One region of the Mesorhizobium sp. M0018 genome, then DNA from elsewhere that is predicted to be linked to it. Evidence: predicted binding sites of a transcription regulator. Region 1 holds the regulator's gene; the other holds the start of a gene.
What was found. Region 1 encodes PhoB, which activates phosphate uptake and scavenging genes when phosphate is short. Its sites were predicted from a motif close to TGTCATNNANCTGTCAT; they were not measured.

Region 1 (3,414 bases):
GCCACCGACGCCAGCGCCAGCGTCATGGCGACACCCGCCAGAATGGCGGTCGTGAATTTCTTCATCATATCCTCCCTGCGCCGCGTACGGCGTGACCAATTGGCTCAAAGACCAGCTTAGAAGCTCTAATTTTTTCGAGCCTCGAAAAAATACTGGCCCGATCTCCGGCTGCTGTCAACATCGATTCTGATGGATTTTGATGACTCTGCGAGTTTTTTCGAGCGTCGGAATAAACGATGACAGCGCCACCTGCATCTGACACTATTTGCCTCATCCGACACTATTTGTCGGACATTACCGACGGCTTCCGGTTCATGAGCGGCCGCGGCAACCGGGAGGAAAGCAAAACAATGTCGGTCGGAATCCGCCATGACGATTTGCGCCGGCGCAACCGGGCGATCGTGATCTCGGCGGTGCGCCGGGCCGGCCAGCCATCGCGTACTGAGATCGCAGCTACCACCGGCCTCAGTCATTCGACCATATCGGCGATTTCTTCCGACCTGATACGGGAAGGCATCCTCGCCGAGAGCAAGCCAAGTGAGCCCGTTTCGTTGAAACGCGGTCGTCCGCAAGTCGGCCTCGCCCTCAACCCGGAAGCGGCGGCGGTGCTGACCGTGGTGTTGTCGCTGAATTTCCTTTCGGCCGCCATTATCGACTATACGGGACAGGTGGTCGCCGAGGAACAGCGCCGGCTGGACACGCTGACTATGCCGCGCGACGAGCTGATCCGTGAATGCATGGCCATCGTCCGGCGCCGGCTGCAGGATCCAGATCTTGACGTCCGCAGTGTCGCCCGCATCGCCCTGGCGATTCAGGGCATTACCGACTCCCCTGCACGCGCCATGCTGTGGTCGCCGATCACGCCGCAGACCGACATCGCCTTTGCCGACATGCTGGAGGACGAATTCGGCATCCCGGCAACGGTGGAGAACGACTGCAACATGATGGCGGTGGCTTTGCGCTGGCGCAATCCGGATCGCTATCGCGATGACTTCATCGCCATCCTGCTTTCGCATGGCATCGGCATGGGGCTGGTGCTGAAGGGCGAACTGTTCACCGGGACGCATTCCTCGGGCGGCGAATTTGGCCACATGATCCATCGTCCGGGCGGCGCGCTCTGCCGTTGCGGGCGGCGCGGCTGCATCGAGGCGTATGCCGGCAACTACGCCATCTGGCGCAACGCCAGGCAGATGAGCGAAGACAGCGAACCGGTCGCCGACGTCAGCGACGCCGACATGCGCGCACTGGCGGCCCGGGCGCGCGAGAAAGATGGGCCGGAACGCGAGGCCTACCGCAAGGCCGGCGAAGCGCTGGGTTTCGGTCTCGGCTCGCTGTTCGCGCTGATCGATCCGGCACCGGTCGCGATGGTCGGCGCCAGTGCCGCCGCCTTCGATCTGATCGAGCCGGCCTTGCGGAAGGCAATCGCCCAGACCGCCGGCGGCCAGCATTCAGGCTCGATCTCCTTCGATACAGAGCCGAACGAATTGCCTCTGATCCGCGAAGGCTGCGCGATGCGGGCGTTAAGCTTCGTCGACCAGGAGATTTTCGCGCCGGGCGCGCAAATGAGGCCCAGCGTCAGAAAGAACGTAGCCTGACCAGGCGGGTCAATCTTCCCTGATCGCATAGCCGGCGCCGCGGATGGTGCGGATGACATCCGGCATCCGGCCGTTGTTGACGGCTTTGCGCAGCCGCCCGACATGCACGTCGACGGTGCGTTCGTCGATGTAGATTGTCTCCCCCCAGACATTATCGAGTAACTGGCTGCGCGAGAAGACACGGCCCGGATGCCGCATCATGAACTCGAGCAGCCGGAATTCGGTCGGCCCGAGCCTGATTTCGCTCTTCTTGCGATAGACCCTGTGCGATTCGCGATCGAGCACGATGTCGCCGACCTTCAGCACGCTGGACAGCACTTCCGGCTTGGCGCGCCGCAGCAGCGCCTTGACCCTGGCCATGAATTCCGGTGTCGAAAACGGCTTGACCAGATAGTCGTCGGCGCCGGTCGAAAGACCGCGCACCCGGTCGCTCTCCTCGCCGCGCGCGGTCAGCATGATGATCGGCAGCCGCTCGGTTTCGGGGCGCACCCGCAACCGACGACAGAGCTCGATGCCGGAAACCGCTGGTATCATCCAGTCGAGCACCAAAAGGTCGGGCACATTCTCCTGCAAACGGATCTCGGCTTCGTCGCCGCGTGTCACCACCTCGACCTGGTAGCCTTCGGATTCGAGATTGTAGCGGAGCAGCACACCCAACGGCTCCTCGTCCTCCACCACCATTATGCGTGGTGCGATCATCGGCTGGGCACCCCCATCATGTCACCGGTGCGGACATTGTCGTTTCGTCCTGCTTCGGACGATTGACCGGCAATTGCTCGCCGGTCAGCACATAATACGCATTTTCGGCGATGTTGGTGACATGGTCGCCGATCCGCTCCAGATTCTTGGCGCAGAACAGCAGGTGCGTGCAAGCGGTGATGTTGCGCGGATCTTCCATCATGTAGGTCAACAGCTCGCGGAACACGGACGTGTATTTGACGTCGATGCGCTCGTCGGCGGCACGCAGCTTGGCCAACGCGGCCGCATCGCCTGCAGCATATTCCTCGATGACACCCTGCACCTGGATGAGAACCAGCTGCGCCATCGCGTCGATGGAATGCGACAGGTCCCGCGGCGTGGCGCTGAGGCCGACCGCACTCACGCGCTTGGCGATATTCTTGGCAAGGTCGCCGATGCGTTCGAGGTCGCCCGCCATGCGGATCGCTCCGACCACATGGCGAAGATCGTGGGCCATCGGCTGGCGTTTGGCGATCAGGGTGATGGCGCGGTCGTCCAGTTCGCGTTGACGCGCATCCATGATGGCGTCGTCGGAAACGACGCGTTGCGCCAGCACGTTGTCGGAATTCAACAGCGCCTTGGTCGCCCCGCCGACCATCGAACCGGCGAGGTCGGCCATGTCGCGGATCAGCTTGCTGATCTGCTCGAGATCCTCGTCGAAAGAAGCGACTGTGTGTTCGCCCATGGTCCTGTCCTCATATGCATGATCGGAACGGCTCAGCCGAAGCGGCCAGTGATGTAGTCCTGCGTGCGCTTCTCGCGGGGCGACGTGAATATCTTCTCGGTCCGGTCGAACTCGACCAGTTCACCCAGATACATGAAGGCCGTCTGGCGCGACACGCGCGCCGCTTGCTGCATGTTGTGGGTGACGATGACGATCGTGTAGTCGGCTTGCAATTCGTCGATCAGTTCCTCGATCTTGGCAGTCGACAGCGGGTCGAGCGCCGAAGCCGGTTCGTCGAGCAGAATGACTTCCGGCTTCACCGCCACGGTGCGGGCGATACAGAGCCGCTGCTGCTGGCCGCCGGACAGGCTCAAGCCGCTGGCGTTGAGCTTGTCCTTGACCTCGCTCCACAGCGCG
Region 2 (3,414 bases), on a different contig from region 1:
CGCGTGGCTGATCTCATCCGAAATGTGCTGGAGGATGCGGTCGCGCAGCGTAAACGGCGAGATGGCCAGCCGCATCTGCTCGGCCGGCTCGGCATAGCCGGTGATGAAGTTGAACAATTGGGCGACATCGCGCGCGATCGTCGGATCGGTGGTGAAGAAGGACAGGTCGGTGTAGATGCGTGCCGTGACCGGGTGGTAGTTGCCGGTGCCCAGATGCACGTAATTGCGCAGCCTGCCATCCTCGCGCCGCACCACCAGCGACATTTTCGCATGGGTCTTGAGCTCGAGGAAACCGAAGACGACCTGGACGCCGGCGCGCTCGAGGTCGCGCGCCCAGCGGATGTTGGCCTCCTCGTCGAAGCGCGCCTTGAGCTCGACCAGCGCCGTCACCGACTTGCCGGCCTCGGCGGCGTCGACCAGAGCGCGTACGATCGGGCTGTCGTTGGAGGTGCGGTAGAGCGTCTGCTTGATCGCCACCACTTCCGGGTCGGCCATTGCCTGGCGCAGGAACTGCACCACCACGTCGAAAGATTCGTAAGGATGGTGGACGATGATGTCCTTCTCGCGGATCGCGGCAAAACAATCGCCGCCATGCTCGCGGATGCGCTCGGGAAAGCGGGGATTGTAGGGGGTGAATTTCAGATCGTCGCGGGCGACGGCGACGATCTCCGAGATCTGGCTGAGCGCCAGCGGACCGGTGAGCACGCTGATGCGGCTTGCCGAGACGCCGAGCTCGCCGGCGACGAAATCGCGCAATTCGGCCGGCATCAGCCGGTCGAACTCGATGCGGATGACCGAGCCGCGGCGTCGGCGCTTCAGCGCCGTCTCGAACAGCCGCACCAGATCCTCTGATTCTTCCTCGACCTCGATATCGCTGTCGCGGATGATGCGGAACGTGCCGGAGCCCTTGACCTCATAGCCGGGGAACAGCTTGCCGATATAGAGACTGACCGCCTCTTCGAGTGGAATGAAGCGGACATGATGCTTGCGATCCGGCAAACGGATGAAGCGCCTCAGTGCCACCGGCAGGCGCAGAAGCGCGCTCATTTCCTCGCCGTTCTTGCGATGGCGCAATTGCAGCGCCATCGAGAAACCGAGATTGGGAATGAACGGAAACGGATGCGCCGGGTCGATCGACAGCGGCGTCAGGACCGGAAATACCTGCTCCTGGAAATGGTCCTCGAGCCAGGTCTTCTCGTCCTTGGTCAGGCCATCGCGGGTGATGCTTTCGATGCCTTGTTTGTCGAGCAGCAGCATCAGCGCCGAAAGGCTGTTCTGCTGGTCCTCCTGCAGGCGCTCGACCTCGCGCAGCAATTGTTCGAGCTGCTGCTCGGGAGTGCGCCCATCCGGGCTCTTCAGCACGATGCCTTCGCGCACCTGGCCGGCAAGACCAGCGACGCGGACCATGAAGAACTCGTCGAGGTTGGCGGCCGATATCGACAGGAAGCGAACGCGCTCGAGCAGCGGGTGATTGGCGTTCAGCGATTCCTCGAGCACGCGCCGGTTGAATTGCAGCCAGGAAAACTCGCGATTGACGAAGCGATCGGGATTGCCGCCTTCGGGGCTCGCCGCCTCGACGGTGATGAATTCGTTCTGCACCGGCTTCAGTTCGTTCATGGTTCCCGCTCTTCCCACACCGTTCGACGAGCACAGCCTTAACCGGCTTAACTTATCCTCTGACAGGCTTTTGCGACAGTTTCATTTCATCGATCTTGCAAAGAGACGGGTTATGATCCAGATGCAATCGACGAGATCAGGAGACGACGATGGCAGGCGGTTCCATTCCCCATTTCCAGAACGATGCGGGCTACCCGGCAATCGACATCGGCGTCAAGGAATTCATGTGCACCGGCGCCAATCCGCCTTTCGACCATCCGCATGTATTTCTCGACATGGGCGACGACAATGAAAAGGTCTGCCCCTATTGCTCGACGCTCTATCGCTATTCGCCGAAACTGAAGGCATTGGAAACGCAGCCGCCGGGCTGCCTCTATATCGACCAGGCCGCCTGATTCTTCCGCGACAAGCCTGATGCAGGAAACGCAGTCCCGGCAGGTGGTCATCGCCGGGGCGGGCGTCGCCGGGCTGACCGCGGCACTGGCCTTCGCCGAGCGCGGCTATCGGGTAAAACTGTTCGAACAGGCGCAGCACCTCGAGGCTGCCGGCGCCGGTATCCAGCTTTCGCCCAACGCGACGCGCATCCTACGGCAGCTCGGCGTACTCGATCGGCTGCTGGCGACGGCGGTGCGGCCGGAGGCAGTCGTGCTCAAGGATGCCGCCACGCTGCGCAAGCTGGCGCGCGTACCGCTTGGCCAGGCGGCCGACACGCGCTGGGGAGCGCCCTATCTCGTTGCCCACCGCGCGGATCTGCAGTCAGCGCTGATGCAGCGAGTTTCGGAGCAGCCCGGTATCGATCTGATCGCCGGCGCGCGGGTGACCGACATCGCAGCCGGATCGAAAGGTGTTACCGTCACTGCATCGGCTGATGGCGACACGGTCGAGGCTGGCTGTCTTTTGATCGGCGCCGATGGCGTCTGGTCGTCGGTGCGAGAAACGCTTGCCCGCAACGCAGCCGATTTCCGGAGAAGCCGGTTTTCGGGCGAGCTTGCCTGGCGCGCCACGGTGGCCGCCGACAGCCCCGCCGGACAAACCTTAGCAGCGATCGGTGCGCCCGATTGCGTTACTGCATTCCTCTATCCCGGCTTCCATATGGTCGCCTATCCGGTCAGCCGTGGCACTGCCTTCAACCTCGCTGCCTTCACCAAGGGCGAGCGCATCGCCGAAGGCTGGTCGGGGTATGCCGACCCCGCCAGCCTCGCCAGCGCCATGCGTGGTACCGCGCCGGCGCTGGTCCGCCTGGCGAACGAGGCGGCGCCGTGGACGGCATGGCCGATCCACATAGTCGAGCAGCGGCGGTGGACGACGCCGCAAGGCATCGCGCTGATCGGCGATGCGGCGCACGCGATGACGCCGTTTGCCGCACAGGGCGCGGCGATGGCGATCGAGGACGCGGCGACGCTTGCCGGCTTCGTTGCGGCCTCCACAGCCGATCTTGAGGGGGCGCTTGCCGCCTGGGAACAGGCGCGGCGGCCGCGCGTCGCCCAGGTCGCCCGCCGCGGCGCCGTCAATCGCCTCGCCTGGCATGCGGCTGGGCCGGTGGCGATGGCCCGCAACCTGTTCCTGGCGATGCGCTCGCCCGAAAAACTCGCCGCCGATCTCGACTGGCTCTACGGCTGGCGGGCGTTGGACGATGGCGCGCGATGATACGCACGACAGGCTGGAGGGACAGCGCCCTGGACAGCACCCCTCTCTGTCCTGCCGGACATCTCTCCCACTTGGGGGGAGATTGGCCATCACATTGGCTTTCGCCAATCTTCAAGGTTGCATGACCTAGCAAGCCGCCGAAGCCGCTAA

Region 2: the regulator PhoB is predicted to act here: its motif matches at 1,690-1,706, upstream of NKJ81_RS21240 (RNA degradosome polyphosphate kinase).

The regions. Positions count from the first base shown of each region.
Region 1 is NZ_JAMYVL010000005.1:154,045-157,458, forward strand. Features, by position in the region: gene xylF (D-xylose ABC transporter substrate-binding protein) at 1-65, opposite strand, end outside; gene NKJ81_RS09155 (ROK family protein) at 351-1,595, shown strand; gene phoB (phosphate regulon transcriptional regulator PhoB) at 1,605-2,294, opposite strand; gene phoU (phosphate signaling complex protein PhoU) at 2,311-3,018, opposite strand; gene pstB (phosphate ABC transporter ATP-binding protein PstB) at 3,051-3,414, opposite strand, start outside.
Region 2 is NZ_JAMYVL010000015.1:105,561-108,974, forward strand. Features, by position in the region: gene NKJ81_RS21240 (RNA degradosome polyphosphate kinase) at 1-1,617, opposite strand, end outside; gene NKJ81_RS21245 (zinc-finger domain-containing protein) at 1,767-2,012, shown strand; gene NKJ81_RS21250 (FAD-dependent monooxygenase) at 2,032-3,264, shown strand.